Regions from separate parts of the Sphingobacterium sp. NPDC055346 genome, predicted to be linked through region 2. Evidence: riboswitches for the same ligand, from Rfam matches in the RefSeq annotation. Region 2 holds a riboswitch; the other holds the start of a gene.
What was found. Region 2 has a riboswitch for thiamine pyrophosphate ahead of thiM (hydroxyethylthiazole kinase). Riboswitches for the same ligand answer to the same signal wherever they lie in the genome.

Region 1: it holds a riboswitch for thiamine pyrophosphate, as region 2 does, so the genes downstream of both, thiS (sulfur carrier protein ThiS) here and thiM (hydroxyethylthiazole kinase) in region 2, are expected to answer to the same signal.

The regions. Positions count from the first base shown of each region.
Region 1 covers NZ_JBSHMI010000003.1:326,739-334,705, reverse strand. Annotated here, with positions in the region: gene ACWICE_RS08405 (DUF7218 family protein) at 1-230, opposite strand, end outside; gene ACWICE_RS08400 (EamA family transporter) at 294-1,160, opposite strand; gene ACWICE_RS08395 (hypothetical protein) at 1,382-2,122, shown strand; TPP riboswitch at 2,224-2,322, shown strand; gene thiS (sulfur carrier protein ThiS) at 2,388-2,594, shown strand; gene thiC (phosphomethylpyrimidine synthase ThiC) at 2,614-4,425, shown strand; gene ACWICE_RS08380 (thiamine phosphate synthase) at 4,422-5,030, shown strand; gene thiE (thiamine phosphate synthase) at 5,027-5,677, shown strand; gene ACWICE_RS08370 (thiazole synthase) at 5,658-6,425, shown strand; gene thiH (2-iminoacetate synthase ThiH) at 6,430-7,572, shown strand; gene ACWICE_RS08360 (HesA/MoeB/ThiF family protein) at 7,565-7,967, shown strand, end outside.
Region 2 covers NZ_JBSHMI010000006.1:312,628-320,594, forward strand. Annotated here, with positions in the region: gene ACWICE_RS14250 (copper resistance protein NlpE) at 247-711, opposite strand; gene ACWICE_RS14255 (CBS domain-containing protein) at 859-1,272, opposite strand; gene tenA (thiaminase II) at 1,431-2,084, opposite strand; gene thiD (bifunctional hydroxymethylpyrimidine kinase/phosphomethylpyrimidine kinase) at 2,071-2,910, opposite strand; gene thiE (thiamine phosphate synthase) at 2,907-3,539, opposite strand; gene thiM (hydroxyethylthiazole kinase) at 3,523-4,332, opposite strand; TPP riboswitch at 4,390-4,482, opposite strand; gene ACWICE_RS14280 (NAD-binding protein) at 4,530-6,218, opposite strand; gene ACWICE_RS14285 (toll/interleukin-1 receptor domain-containing protein) at 6,222-7,967, opposite strand, start outside.

The sequences.
Region 1 (7,967 bases), on a different contig from region 2:
TTGATAAGCTGTCCCTTATTCATGCTGTGACGATTTTTTATACCGATTTCTTTTGCTTCTGCCAATAAATCAGATTTTGATCTTTCTTCCAGCTTTTTAGAATTATGATCGATGGTACCAGCAGCCTGTGCATTTGAGATTCGGGCAGCTTTTTCTTTACTCATCCCCTTATCTACCAATGCATCATAGGTTTTTGGTTTTTTTATCTGGGGTGTTTTTTCTCTGGGCATATCATTGAAAATTTGTTTATACCCTTTGAACATTTCATGGATTTTTTTGTTGGAATTTTTTATTTATAGTTCAAGCTTTTCCTGTTTTCGAGAAAAAATTGTCGTCCCTATACTTGCCAATACCACACATAAGACAGACACCCATTGATTGATACTGAGGTATTCATGTAAAAATATCAGTCCAGAGAGTGCACCGAATGCAGGCTGCAGACTGGTCAAGATGCTGAATGTTTTGGCTGGCAGTCTTCCCAAGGCCATCATGTCTAATGAAAACGGCAATGCAGAAGATAAGATGGCCACGAGAAGCCCTTTGGAAAATTGCCCAGTATTGATGTTCAATATCGCGCCATCCATTAAGGCAAATGGAACTATAAAGACCGTTGCGATCATCATCCCGGTAGTAACTGCCTGTTTACCCTCCATAACTTTGGAAAGCTTGGCCCCCATCAGGATATAAACGGCCCAGAAGACCCCTGCAAGTAAGGCTAATCCCAATCCTATCGGATCGATGCCATTGCTCTTCCAAGGAACGATCAGTAAAATTCCTGTCAACGCCAATACTGCCCAGATGACATCTGTCCATTTCTTTGATAGGACAAAGGCCAAGAACAGAGGTCCTACGAATTCAATGGTAACACCTAAGCCCAATGGGATTCTTTGGATGGCCATATAAAAAATGAGGTTCATGACGGCAATGCCGATTCCGTAAAGACCACAGTACATCCATTGTTGCTTGTTGAAGGTACGTAGCTTCGGCCTATTGATCGCATAGAGCAGAATGGCAGATAAGCCAATCCTCAAGGTTGTTGTCGCAATGGGACCAATGGCCGGAAACAACTGCTTCGCGAATGATGCTCCCCCTTGCACACAGATCATGGATAAGATGGCAGCAGCAACAGCAATATTGGTGTTTCGGATTTTGGCAAACATGGTCAATCGCTCTTTTTAAAATTGAATCCAAAAATAGCCTTTCATTTTTATTAAACCGGCGAAATGTGAATAATTAATTCCCCAAACGACTTCCTATATTTAATTTTCTTAACCAATATGTTAAATATAGTTATTACTGTCATTCTAAGCCTTTAGATTTAGTAAATTAGACTAGATGAATTATTTTCACCTAAAGAAAATGAAAGCTTAATATTAGAGCTATGGCATTAAAACCGATTATTATTTCCTTCCTTTTGTTCCTTTATAGTTTGGTGGCATTTTCCCAAGCTCAAAAGAGGTATACCGGCACAGTTTACTCCAATGACAGCAGTCTGTTGATCAAAAATGTGGATGTCATTAACCAAAGAACAAAACAAACGCTGCGATCAGATTTTGATGGTTCCTTTGGCATCGATGCCCGCCCGTCTGATAGCATAACCTTTGTCCATCCGCATTGGAATAGCCTCAGTATCTTGGCTGAAGATCTAAAGCAGCATGTTTTCCTACAGAAAAAATCCATCGTGCTAGAAGAGATCGTCGTCATGGGGAATACCAAAGCTGCAAAGCTGAAGGAACTGGAAAGCATGAAAAAAGATATCAACGTTAAAGGGGGACTATATTACTCCGGTGAACCACCATGGTACCTGCTTCTACCCTTTGGCATGCCAACCGTTACTTACTTCTACGAAAAATTCAGTAAATCTGGTAGAAACGCGAGAAGGTTCAATGCTTTTATGCAACAAGAAATCAAAAATATGGAAGTGGACCAAATCTTCAACAAAGCAAGCATCAGCGATATTATCCCCATGGACGATGAAGAACTGGAACAGTTTATGGTGGAATATAGACCTGATTTCGAAACTGCCCAATATTGGACCAACTATGACCTGCATGTGTATATCAAGAAATACTACAAAGAATTTAAAGAGAAAAACCCTGCTGAAAGATTGATCCTAAAGTAGTTTTAGGGATATCTTGAGGTTTCTTCTCGGTAAAGAAGCAACCTGTAAATTGTATTATAATCACAAATAATTTCTTTTAGTTAACTCATTTAGCTAACTTGCCAACGCTTTAGGGGTGTCTGCATTAATTGCAGGCTGAGATTTTACCCTTATAACCTGATCTAGATCATACTAGCGTAGGGAAAAGTAAAATGTCATTCATGGGTGCGTCCTGTACCTAAAGTAGACATTCCTAAAGCATTAATGCTTAAATAACTATTCAGGAATGTTACTTATTATCAATAATCAGACAAAACAGTACAAGAGATCTCCATTTACCTTGGAGGAATTAATGGATTTGGAGCTTAAAGGCAAAACCAAAGGTGTTGCTGTTGCCCTAAATAACCAAGTCATCCCTAGAGACAAATGGTCGGATACCTTATTGACTGATACTGATTCTATCCTAATCATAACCGCAACTCAAGGCGGATAACCCTTAAATATTTGAAGACATGACAGAACAAAAGATTACAACCAATGCTTTTCCAAATTCCAAAAAGGTTTATATTCCAGGTAACCTATACCCTATCCAAGTTGCAATGCGTGAAATATCCCTGAGCCCAACCAAGTTGAGCAAGGGTGGTCTTGAAATCAACCCTCCAATTACGATTTACGATACTTCTGGTCCATATACAGATGTGAATTCTGAAATCGATATCCGTAAAGGCTTGGATAGGATCAGGGAACAATGGATTTTAGACCGCAATGACGTTGAGATTTTGGAGGGCATCAGTTCCGAGTACGGACAAAAAAGACTCCATGATCCCAACTTGGATGAACTGCGTTTTTCTTACAATCATAAACCAAAAAGAGCAGCAGATGGACAAAATGTAACCCAGCTGCACTATGCTAAGAAAGGGATCATCACTGCGGAAATGGAATATGTCGCCATTCGTGAGAACCAAAGAATTGAACAATTACAGGCCGCTACGAAAGGAATGGCTGAACAACATAAAGGTGAAAGCTTTGGTGCCAATACGCCAAAACGGATCAGCCCTGAATTTGTGCGGGATGAAATCGCAGCCGGAAGGGCAATCATTCCAAATAATATTAACCATCCGGAAAGTGAACCTATGATCATTGGCCGCAATTTCTTGGTGAAGATCAACGCCAATATCGGAAACAGCGCTGTAAGTTCCAGTATCGAAGAGGAAGTGGAGAAAGCAGTCTGGGCATGCCGATGGGGCGCCGACACGATCATGGACCTCTCTACTGGAAAGAACATCCATGAAACTCGCGAGTGGATTATCCGAAATTCTCCAGTACCAATAGGTACAGTTCCTATCTATCAAGCTTTAGAAAAAGTTAAAGGTGTGCCGGAAGATCTGACCTGGGAGATTTTCAAGGATACTCTCATTGAGCAAGCAGAACAGGGTGTTTCCTACTTTACGATACATGCGGGTGTCCTGTTGAGATATATCCATTTAACGGCGAAAAGGGTAACAGGAATTGTTTCTAGAGGTGGTTCAATTATGGCTAAGTGGTGCCTATACCATCATAAAGAGAATTTCCTGTATACGCATTTTGAGGAGATATGCGAAATCATGAAAAAGTATGATGTAGCCTTCTCTTTAGGTGATGGATTAAGACCAGGCTCTATTGCCGATGCCAACGATGAGGCTCAATTTGCAGAATTGGAAACCTTAGGAGAACTGACTAAAATAGCTTGGAAGCATGATGTTCAGGTGATGATAGAAGGCCCAGGACATGTCCCTATGCACATGATCAAAGAGAATATGGAAAAGCAATTGGAAGAATGTGATGAGGCTCCATTTTATACCTTAGGTCCATTGACAACGGATATTGCTCCCGGCTATGACCATATCACCTCAGCTATTGGCGCTGCAATGATCGGTTGGTACGGATGTGCTATGCTGTGCTACGTAACACCAAAAGAACACTTAGGCCTTCCCAATAAAAAAGACGTTAAGGACGGAGTAATCACCTATAAACTTGCTGCCCATGCTGCAGATTTGGCCAAAGGACACCCTGGCGCCCAATACAGAGACAATGCATTGAGCAAAGCGAGATTCGAATTCAGATGGGAGGACCAATTTAACCTTTCACTCGATCCTGATACCGCAAGAGAGTTTCATGACGAAACTTTACCTGCAGATGCAGCAAAGGTGGCTCATTTCTGTTCGATGTGCGGCCCTAAATTCTGTTCCATGAAAATAACGCAAGAGATCAGGGAGGCAACCGAAGAAGGGATGTTGGAAAAATCGAAGGAATTTATTGAAAGTGGAAAAGAAATATACCTATGATCATAGTCGTTTCTCCAAACAGCAATTATCCTAACGAACCATTGCATGTCAACAACATGTTAGATAATGGATTGGAGCTATTTCATTTCAGGAAATATGCCTCATCGGATGAGCTGGCTTTGGAGTATTTGGACAATATTGATGTTTGTCAAAGAAAGAAAATCGTACTTCACTCCCACCATCACCTAGCGACTGAGTTTATGGACATTGAGCGTCTGCATTTCAATAGTTATGATCGGATAAGAGGGAAGCAATTGGAGTATAATGGAAATTACATCTTATCGACCTCCACGCATTCTATTCAGGAATTCAATGAATTGAACAAGACTTGGTCTTACGCCTTTCTTAGCCCTATTTTTCAGAGTATCTCAAAGCCTGGACACGGTATTTCGAACAATGTTTTTGAAGATATTGAACTAAAGGACAATGCAGATGTCGATTTGATTGGACTAGGAGGAATTGAATATCAAAACATGGAAAGAGTATTAGGCAAAGGTTCGGACGGAATTGCTTTGTTAGGGTCCATTTGGAATCAGATTGATCCAACTAATTATTTGATCTCCTGCAATGAAAAACTAGCATTATGGAAGGCAGACCAACTATGAAAACTAACTTAAGTCGAATCCAATACATATCTGATGGAAGAACTTTTTCGGACCAGGAAAGAAATATCAGGAAGGCTCTGGATTCAGGAATCAAGTGGCTACAACTCAGGTGGAAATTTGGAAGAGAAAAGGAACTTCATCAGCTTGCAGAATTGAGCCGAAAGCTCTGTGAACTCTATCAGGCAACCTTTATCATCAACGACCATTTATATTTAGCCAAAGACCTGGATGCAGATGGAATCCATTTAGGGTTGCAGGATGAATCTATTTTAAGTGCTAGAGCTGTCTTAGGCAATGAAAAAATTATTGGAGGGACAGCAAACAGCTTCCAGGATGTACTTCAAAGAATCCAGGAAGAATGCGATTACATTGGTCTTGGACCATTACGGTTCACCTCAACCAAACAGAAACTGAGTCCAGTTCTAGGATTTTCAGGATACCAGGAAATCATTCAAAGACTAAAAAATGAAAAGGTACAATACCCTCCAATTTATGCCATTGGAGGGATAAAAGAACAGGACTTAACCGAATTGTTGCAAGCAGGGATTTATGGTGTGGCTGTATCAAGCCTGATTCAAAATGACCCTTCTGCAACTTCAAGAATGAATCAATTTTACATAGAAGATTATGTTGAAAATAGCCGATAAAACATTTCAATCCAGACTTTTCTTAGGTTCTGGAAAATTTGGAAACCTTTCCCAAATGGAGGAAGCTATTTTAGTTTCTCAAACCGAATTGGTCACCTTAGCGTTAAAAAGAGTGGATCACCAATCTGCCGAGGATACCTTGCTGAATTCCTTGTCATTACCCAATGTGGCCTTGCTTCCCAATACTTCGGGAGCTAGGAATGCAAAAGAAGCAATTTTTGCTGCCCAACTTGCAAGAGAAGCTTTTGAAACCAATTGGATCAAACTTGAAATCCATCCTGACCCTCGATATTTGATGCCTGACCCCATCGAAACTTTAATAGCTACCGAGGCGTTAGCCAAGCAGGGTTTTATCATCATGCCCTATATTCATGCTGACCCTGTTTTATGTAAAAAACTGGAGGATGCCGGTACGGCAGTTGTTATGCCATTAGGTTCTCCAATAGGAAGCAACAAGGGATTAAAGACCATAGACTTTTTGGAGATCATCATTGAACAGAGTCAGGTACCGGTAGTAGTCGATGCGGGCATTGGAACCCCCTCTGATGCTGCCCAAGCCATGGAAATTGGAGCAGATGCCGTATTGGTGAACACTGCAATTGCCACGGCCTCGGACCCTATTAAAATGGCCGAAGCTTTCAAGCTGGCCGTGATTTCAGGAAGGATGGCTTATGAATCTGGATTAGCAAGCAAGAGCTTCAATGCCAATCCATCTTCTCCACTAACTAGTTTTTTAATGGATCAATAACAGGATGGACATCAAAGAAACCTTAAACCAATACGACTGGAAAGAAATCCAAAACAAAATACAGAATTGCAAACCCTCCGATGTTGAATCATCCCTGATTCGGCCTAAGAAGTCTATCATGGACTTTCTGAACCTAATCTCACCTGCTGCAGAACTTTATTTGGAACCAATGGCACAACTAAGCAGCCAGTTGACCCAACAGCGTTTTGGCAAGACCATACAACTGTATGCCCCTTTGTACCTGAGCAATGAATGCCAGAACATCTGTACCTACTGTGGCTTCAGTATGGACAACAAAATAAAACGAAGGACCTTGAGCAATGCTGAAATCATCTTGGAAGCCATGGCTTTAAAAGAGATGGGGATCAATCATGTCCTATTGGTTTCGGGAGAAGCCAATAAGACCGTAGAAATCCAATATTTCCTGAACGCCATCAGTCTCTTGAAACCCTTTTTTTCAAATATCTCCATTGAGGTACAGCCACTCTCCCAGGAAGAGTATGCCATGCTCCATCAGGCAGGAGTACATTCAGTGTTGGTCTATCAAGAAACCTATCACGAGGAAGTCTATAAAATATACCACCCGAAAGGCAAAAAGTCCAATTTCAAATTCCGATTAGAAACACCAGATCGCATAGGCTCTGCCGGAATCCATAAAATAGGTCTAGGCGTTCTATTAGGCCTAGAGGATTGGCGGATTGACAGCTTCTTCAATGCGGTTCATCTGAATTACCTACAACAGCGATATTGGAAAACCAAATATTCCGTTTCATTTCCACGATTGCGACCCGCGGAGGGCATAATTGAACCCAACTTCATTATGGAGGACCGTCACTTGTTGCAATTGATCTGCGCTTATAGGATCTGGAATCCGGATCTGGAGATTTCAATCTCTACGCGAGAAAGTGAAAACTTCAGGAACCATATCATCGCATTGGGAGCAACAACCATGAGTGCTGCCTCAAAAACCAATCCTGGTGGATATGTCGTGGACCCGCAATCCCTGGAGCAGTTTGAAATTTCCGATGAACGAAGTATGGAAGAAATAAAGACCAGAATAAAGGCCAAGGGCTATGACCCTATCATGAAAGATTGGGACTCCTGTTTTTCTGAACAATTCAGCAACTCAAACAGCAACCATGGATAAAGAATTCAGTCGCTATAGCCGACAGATCTTCATAGAAGAAGTATCCATTGAAGGCCAGCGCAAGATTGGAAACTCAAGGGTTCTGGTGATCGGTGCAGGCGGATTAGGATCCCCTGTCATTCAATACCTTGCAGCAGCAGGCGTTGGGAAATTGGCTGCAATCGACTTTGATATACTTGAAATCCATAACTTAAACCGACAGGTGATACACCAAGAAAGCTTTATTGGAAGGCCAAAGGTCGAAAGTGCACATTCTTTTGTACGCCAATTCAATTCAGGAATTTCTTTCCAGCCCATCGACCAGAAACTAAATAAGGAAAACATTGCGGCTGTATTTTCGGGATACGACATCATCGTAGATGGTTCAGATAATTTTGAAACGAGATACTTGATTA
Region 2 (7,967 bases):
GCGTCAGGACGACAATGGGGTGTTAGCCGAAGATTTAGGAATTGTTCGCCAGTACAAACTATTGAAGATAGAAAAACTGTACGCCAATGCATTATTCACAAAATTAGGTTTGCAATGTTCCGAGATCCTTCGGATGAACCTCAGGATGACTAAAAAAACTTAACATAATGACATTTCCCATTGGGGCAAAAATAAAAAGAGCTGATTTTTTCAAACCAGCTCTGTACAATATCTATAAACTCAATACTATTGAGTTACTTTTTTCAAGATATAATTGTCTTTCAAAGGACCGTCGATAGGTTTTCCATCTTGGTCTAGGGAGAACAATTGGTTTTCGCCAACTTTTAGTTTCATGTTTACTTCTTTACCTACTAAATGAACGACACTGCCGTTGTCATGCCACATAAATTTACCGGTATCCTCAATTTTAGTGTCTCTTTCTTGATATTCACCTTCATAGGTAAAGGTTTCATCGGAGTTTAAGGTCACCGTAGTTTTGATTCCTGGACAGTCAGCGCAAGGAAATACGCCAGAATAGGTACCCGCCCAATCAACCGAATTTTGGGATGTATGTGTGCTGTCAACGGGGTTAGAATCTGTCAATACCGTTTCACTTGAATCTTTAGATTCCAATTGTTTATTAGCGTTTGAAGTACAAGAACCGAATGTCAATAATGCTGCGGTTCCAGCAAGTAAGCATAGTTGTTTCATATAACATAAATTTTATATTCAAAAATGCCCAAAAACTGCGCCAAAAGCTACCTTACTAAGAGTTTTTGTAATAATAAATTTCCTTATAAAAAATTTCAGCTGTAAACCCATTTGGTCTACAGCTGAAAATTAATTATTAACAAAATACTAATATTGATCGATAAAATATTTTAAGAGATCTGTTGTAGTTACTATCCCTACAAGGTCTTCACCGTCCACGACTGGAATGGAGTGGAAAGAAACTTGAGAAAGGGTTTCTGTCACTTCCTTTATGGTCGCTTCAGGATCTACCGTCAATGGTGATTTAGCCATTAACTGCGGAATGCTGTACATATCATAAACGATAGTTTCGATATCATCCTCTTCGTTTACATCCGCATAGCTAATTTTCAATAAATCAGAATAACTGACTACCCCAACTAATTTTTTGCCCTCTACAATAGGCAAGTGACGGATATTATGTTTCTTGAATAGTTTCTCCGCCTCATATAAGCTATCTTTTGGAGTCAATGTGATCAACTCGGTTGTCATAATCTGCGATACTGGAACTCTTTGTTTCATGATATTTGATTTTAATGGTTTGCTTAATCCTTTACTCAAATATCATGTTTGCATTGCGCCAAAAACAGGAGATTAATTACGTTAATAAATGATCTTTACCGCGCTAATATTGTACTTTTTTTTGTATCTTAATAGTTGGCCCAAAATTCAAGAATTGCTTACCATTTTATATTCCGATAAGCAGCATCCCAGAAATTAAATTCCAATCTACTTGCGGCAATAAAGACTTCAAGCATGGCTTTTCTACCTTTATCTGTGCTGTTTTCTGCCATGTAATCACTATACTGTAGGGCTTTTTTCACACCTTCGGCAAATTCATCGCCACTATAGGTCTCAATCCAATTCTTGTAAGGGTTATTATCTGAATTCTGGTTTTGATAGATATGGTCTCCCACTTCTTTGTAAATCCAAAAGCAAGGTAAGATGGCTGCCGTAGCTACCTCTATGGGATCATAGGCCACCGTACTTTTCAAGAAGTGAATATAATGGTGACAAACGGGCTCTATCGTAATCTCTTGATTGGGTTCAAGCTTGAATTGCTTGAAATAAGCCTCATGTAAAGCTCTTTCCACGATCAAGGCATTCTTGCCAAATTCAAAGAAGTCCAAGGCCATTTCATTGTCCTCTGCCTTTGAACCGAGTGCCGCAAGTGCTCGTCCATAATGTTCGAGGTATTTGGCATCCTGTAGCATATAGAACTGAAACTTTTCCAATGGGAGGGTTCCGTTTTTCAATTCTTCGATAAAGGGCATTTTCAATATTTCATGATAGATGGGTTGGATAGCTTCCCAAGCTTGATCAGTCCATTTCATATTTAATGAGTCTTTGAGGGTTAAAAAAGTGATTCAGTGGTCCATTTCCTTTTCCTATCAGCAGATCTTTGCTTCCTTTTATGGCACTGTTGATATACATGAGAGCATTTTCGGTGGATTGTTCCAAGTGATAGCCACGGGCAAGGAATGATGCAATGGCAGAGGAAAGCGAACAGCCTGAGCCGTGTGTGTTCTTGGTATTCACACGTTTAGATTCGAAATATTGCGCTGCATGGTTTTTCTGGATCAATATACTGGTGAGTATATCGCTTTGAAGATGTCCACCTTTTAATAGTGCAGCATTACAGCCTAAACTCAAGATTTCATCAGCGACTTCTACCATCGCATGTACGCTGCTGATTTCTCTACCCACCAATACGGAAACTTCATCAAGATTAGGGGTAATGATTTGGGCTATCGGAAACAATAGTTCTTTAATGGCCGCTATGGTTTCTTCATGGATCAGCCGATGTCCGCTAGTGGAAACCATAACCGGGTCAAAGACGATGCTGCCTTTATAATCTTTCAGGGAATTAGCAATGGTTTCGACCAATTTGCTATTATGTACCATCCCTATTTTGATGCTGTCGGGATAGATATCTTCAAAGAGACAATCTAATTGCTCATTTACAGCCTCAACAGGGATGTCGAAAATGTTCTTCACCCCTTGGGTATTTTGTACCGGCAAAGCCGTCAATACATTCATGGCATAGCAACCTAGGGATGAAATGGTTTTGGTGTCAGCTTGGATGCCGGCACCACCACTGCCGTCAAAGCCCGCTATACTGAGAACAGTTGGTACTTTATATTTTTTGTTTTCTTTCATTTTAATAATCCTTTCAACAGTTCGGCTGCTTTTCTTGGGTCTGAACTGCCGCAAATTGCAGAAACGACAGCAATGGAATTTGCGCCGGCTTGAAATGCCTGTCCAGCATTGTCCTGGTTCATACCACCGATAGCGATCAGCGGTTTATCGGCTTTTAGTTTTATTTCTTGTATACCGTGAATACCCCAAGTGGTCACAGTATTGGTCTTTGTCGCTGTTTTAAAAATAGGGCTGAGCCCCAGATGATGGGTTGGGGCCATTTGAGGACTTTCCAGTTGATCTTGGTATTCCAATGACCAGCCAATTTTCAGGATATCTCCATATTTTTCAGCTATGTCCAGGGGCTGTGTATCCGAAAGGCCAACATGAACGCCCCAAGCATGGATTTCAACTGCAATTTCAGGAGCATCGTTGATGATCAAAGGAATCTGGTATTGGCCTGTAATTTTTTTCAGTGCCTTTGCCTTGTTCAAATATTCCGTATGGCTGAGTTCTTTTTCACGCAATTGAATGATATCCACTCCGCCCAATATGGCTTCTTCCGCAACTTGCAGCCAATTCATTTTAACACAATCTTTTTCTGAAATCACCAAATAAAGGGGGTAGGGGAAATCAGGATGGATTGGCATATTTTTTTAGTTTTAAGTTGCCTAAAATCTGTTCTTTGGCAAGATTGTAAAGGATGTCATAAAAATTGAGCTGAAGGCTACCTGGGCCTTTCGATATTTTGGCAGCCAATTCGCCTGCAAGACTAGTGATGGCAATACCAGCGACAGCTTCTTGGTAGGGGTCTTTTGCTAAGCCAATGAATGCTGCGGTTATTGCGGAAGCCGTACAGCCCATTCCAGTTACCTTGGTCATCACGGAGGTGCCGTTTTTGATTTCGGTGATTTCATCCTTTGAAATGACATAATCAGTGGCACCGGAAATACAAACTATGGATCCCGTTTCCTCTTGCAGTAACTTTCCAGCATCTAGGGCCGAGCTGCTTGATTGGGTGCTGTCCACACCTTTAGCACTTTTATTGTTAAAGTTCTGAAGGGCGATAATTTCAGAAGCATTCCCACGAATGACCGTTGGTTTTAATTCCAATAGTGATTTTAGCGTTTCATTGCGTAGGGTAGAGATACCTGCACCAACCGGATCCAATACCCAAGGTTTAGCTAATTTGTTGGCCAGCTTTGCGGCCAGGATCATATTTTCTGCCCATGGTTTGCTTAGGGTACCGATGTTGATGACAAGGGCATTGCATAAACTGAGGACTTCCTCTAATTCCTCTTCGGCATGGACCATAATTGGAGATGCACCAAGTGCTAGAAGGGCATTTGCGGTATTGTTCATGACCACAAAATTTGTAATGTTTTGAACGAGTGGAGATTTTTCTCGGACTTGAGTCAATAAATGATAAATGTCGTTTTCCATTATTTGAAAAATTAAAAACAATAATGGCTGAAGGGAGGGAATAGGCAATTAGGTTTGCCAAGCAATTTTGCTTTTCCCTACGACGGTTTTAACCGTATCAGGTTCAAAGGGTCTGTCTCAATTCCTATTAGAATACCCCTAAAGCCAATCAAATATAGCCCAAACAATCTGCAAAGACAAATTCTTGGGCTATAGCTTTATTTTTCGTTCAAAAGAATCTTAATTCTAAGGATGGTGTCTCGATCTTTCTGTTTTTCACTTTCGCTCAAGATTTCCCAAGGAATCAGGGAGGGGTGGAGTTTAAGCTCATCATTTCGTACTTCCCCATAGTCCCAACCATTGATATATCGGTGTGCCATCCAGCGGTTATGCTCGATAATGGCCAAGGTTTCCACTTCATCCTCACTGAAAGCTATTGCATCCGGCTGGTTTACTGGCCATTCTTTATGGGTCAATAAAAACTTATAGGGAATATGGTCTGCCTGCGCTCGGCTGGCATCTTTTGCATCTTCGCTCAGGGTTAACCAATCAGAGGTGTATCGTGCACTTTCTGAACTGGTCCCGGAAAGTAATTTTCTATAATCATCATGGATGGCCTGGGCTAATTTGTCCAATTTATTGCCCGTGATAAATTCAAGGTTACAGATATCTTCCATCTGACCAAAGAATTTTATCCTATCGCTTTCTTCCGAATAGCGGATCAACTTCCGCAAACCTTTTCCTTCAGCATTGAGCACATAAATCGGGAATTTACTATTCTGGGTTTTGTCCAAGAGTTCCAAAGCGGTATTGAGATTAGTTTGGTCCTGGTCGAAAGCAGTAATGAACAAAGTTTCATTGCCTTTATCCAATAATTCCTCCCTAGATACCAGCTCATTGTAGGTTCCTTGAAAATTATGGAATTCAATAGGAAAAATCTTATTGGCTTTAGGATATTGCTCGATGAAGTAATTCCTGTCTTCTTCAGCTTGCTCGGAATAAACAGCAATTTTTAGGTCATTTTCGACAGAAATATGGAAAATCCTCATGGCTTGGACCAACATGGCTTTTGCGAAATCCCCATAGCCTAAAAATACGATTTTATTGATATCGGAAAGTTCCTTACCGGATCGCTGTAGATCTATTGGAAATTGCGAAAAAAACTGCCTTGCCAACATCTTGTGGATGTTGAAGAATCGAAGTTGGATTTGGTTGTTATCTAAATGGATTCCGGTGTTCTTGACCAAGTCGATCAACCTTGGGTTGCTGATATGTAAAAAGCAAAGCAGGTCGTTCTGACATTTTGATCTATCGTAGATATCCTGAACAGATTCAATGATTTCAATTACGGTTTGCTCATTTTCTAGGAAGACGATCAGTGAAGAGGCGCGTTTGATCCCTGCTTCCAGTAGGGTACTTTCTTCTTCGGCATTTCCGATAATCACTAAGTGGCCCTGTTTTTTTACAGAATTGATGTCGGCATGCTCTGTTTCCTTTTCAATGGCAATTCCTTTTTGCTTATAGTCTTCCTTTAGGCTTTGGAAAAGTTGCCTACCTTTTTTTGAGATACCTACAGAGATGACATGGTTCTGTTTGAAAGAAGCCTTTAAGAGATTGAACTGTTCGGAGAATACCTTTTGAATAATCTTGTAGGCACCGAAAAGCAGAATGCCAATGGCACATATCTTAGCTAGGATCAATTCCCAGGGTACATTTTCAGCTTCTAGGCCTGAACCTGAAGGGTCGCCACCGAATACGATTTTGATGATGCGGTAAATCCGATCAGGTAGGTACCTCAAAGAGTTGCTCTCAGGAAAGAACTTGGATAAACCGATCCAAGATAATATTATCAAAAAGCATACAAATGCTATTCCCAATAGACCTTTTTGTCTTCTTGTCAAATTCATTCTTTATTTGCTTAAGTTCTGTTTTGCTTCTTTTAGGAGCGTTTCAACTTCAGATTTCAGTTCTTTGTTCTTGATCTTGATCAATTGTTTTTCTGTAATGTCAACCATACGCTGACCTATCAATTTCGTTTCAGGCTTACTGCTGAAATAATTGGCAACCATAGCCCTGGCCAACGGATGGTAGTCATAGGTCACTGCCAACAATTGAAGGTTCGCCTCATTTTGGATAGGGTAGTTTATCTTCAAGATATCGGTAATCTTGACGTTGGAGCTAGGGGATACTGACCTGACGAATGGATCTTCAAAATACCAGGTGTCATAGGTGCCGGTCGTATCAATATAGTTCAGGATTGCTCCGGTTTCATTGTCATACTTCTTGCCATAGAATTTCTCCAAATCTCTAGCCAATTGGTCTTTGGACATGCTGACCTGTCCTGGAACTTCCCAGATATTGATGGCGATGCCATTCATGAGTGATTCAATGGTCATTAACCTTTTGTCGCCTGGCATTACATTGATCTGATCAAATCGCTGGTTGATAAAGGGCATAGTCAGGATGTTTCCGGTTTTTGCATCAACCACCTTTGCTGCATAACGCATTCCTTCGCCGTCATCCTGTACAAAGATCTGCTTGTCATCATCCGAGAAATGGAAGTATTGTGTGTTTTTGCTGATGCGGATAGTTTGGCCAAATGATTTTTTATCCTCCAAATCCCATAAGCGCATATGGGTGGCGTCTTCAGAAAGGGCCAGTATATTTCCTTGGTTATTGAAGACCATAAACGGCGTAGCGATGGTTTTCATTTCCAAAATAGGTTTATAGGTTTTGGTTTCTAATACCTGTGCATCGCCGGTAGAACTGACCTTGATCAAGTATTGAGAATTAGGACTGAAAGCGCCACTGCTCAAAGCGTCCTTTCCTTCGATAAGAACTTTTTTAGAAGCAATATCCACCACTTTCCAGCCATCAGGATTTACTAAAATCACTGATCTGTAATCTGGGCTAACCGTAAAACCAGCGATATCCTGTTCCTGCGTATAATTGATGTTCTGTTTTCCGGTTTCAATATCCCAAGATGCAAAGCTGTTCTTACCGGTCCTTGCGAGGACTTGGGTTTCATCCTTATTGAAGATGTAAAGTTTCGCTTGAGAATCAAATGGCTTTCCAACTGGTTTCCCCGTGCTGGCATCAAAGAAGTAGGTTTTACCACTTTTGCCCTTAACAAGTATCCGTTTAGTTTTGTGGAGTACTAGGTGAACCGTTACCTCTTCAGGTACCTGAATAAAGTTTTTGGTTTTTTCGCCAGTCTTAAGATCCATCTTTTCCACTGACTTTCCAGCTCTGTATCGTAAGAATGCAGAATCATCGGTAATACCTGCCTCAATATGGGCAAGATCTTTAGTTTCATAGAACTGTGCCACTCTTAAGGGGTCGCCTTTTTTGTTTTCAATAAAGGTCTGTGAATTTCCACTTACCAAAGATTGGGTCCAATCTGGTGAGTTGGTTTCTGCATTTGTAGCATCTTGTTCCATAATCTTCATCATGTTGCTGAAAAAGAAGATGTTTTCTGGTAATTTACTGGTTTTGGTAATGGATCCGTTCGACGTATTGATCTGGTTGATCTGGGAATCATTTCCTTGGTATAGATTACCATTACCGGTGAAGCCGGTAAACCTGACCAACATGGGGGATGGGGCAGACCATTGAACGCCATTGGATTTGTTGAAATAATTCGTTCCATCAGCATT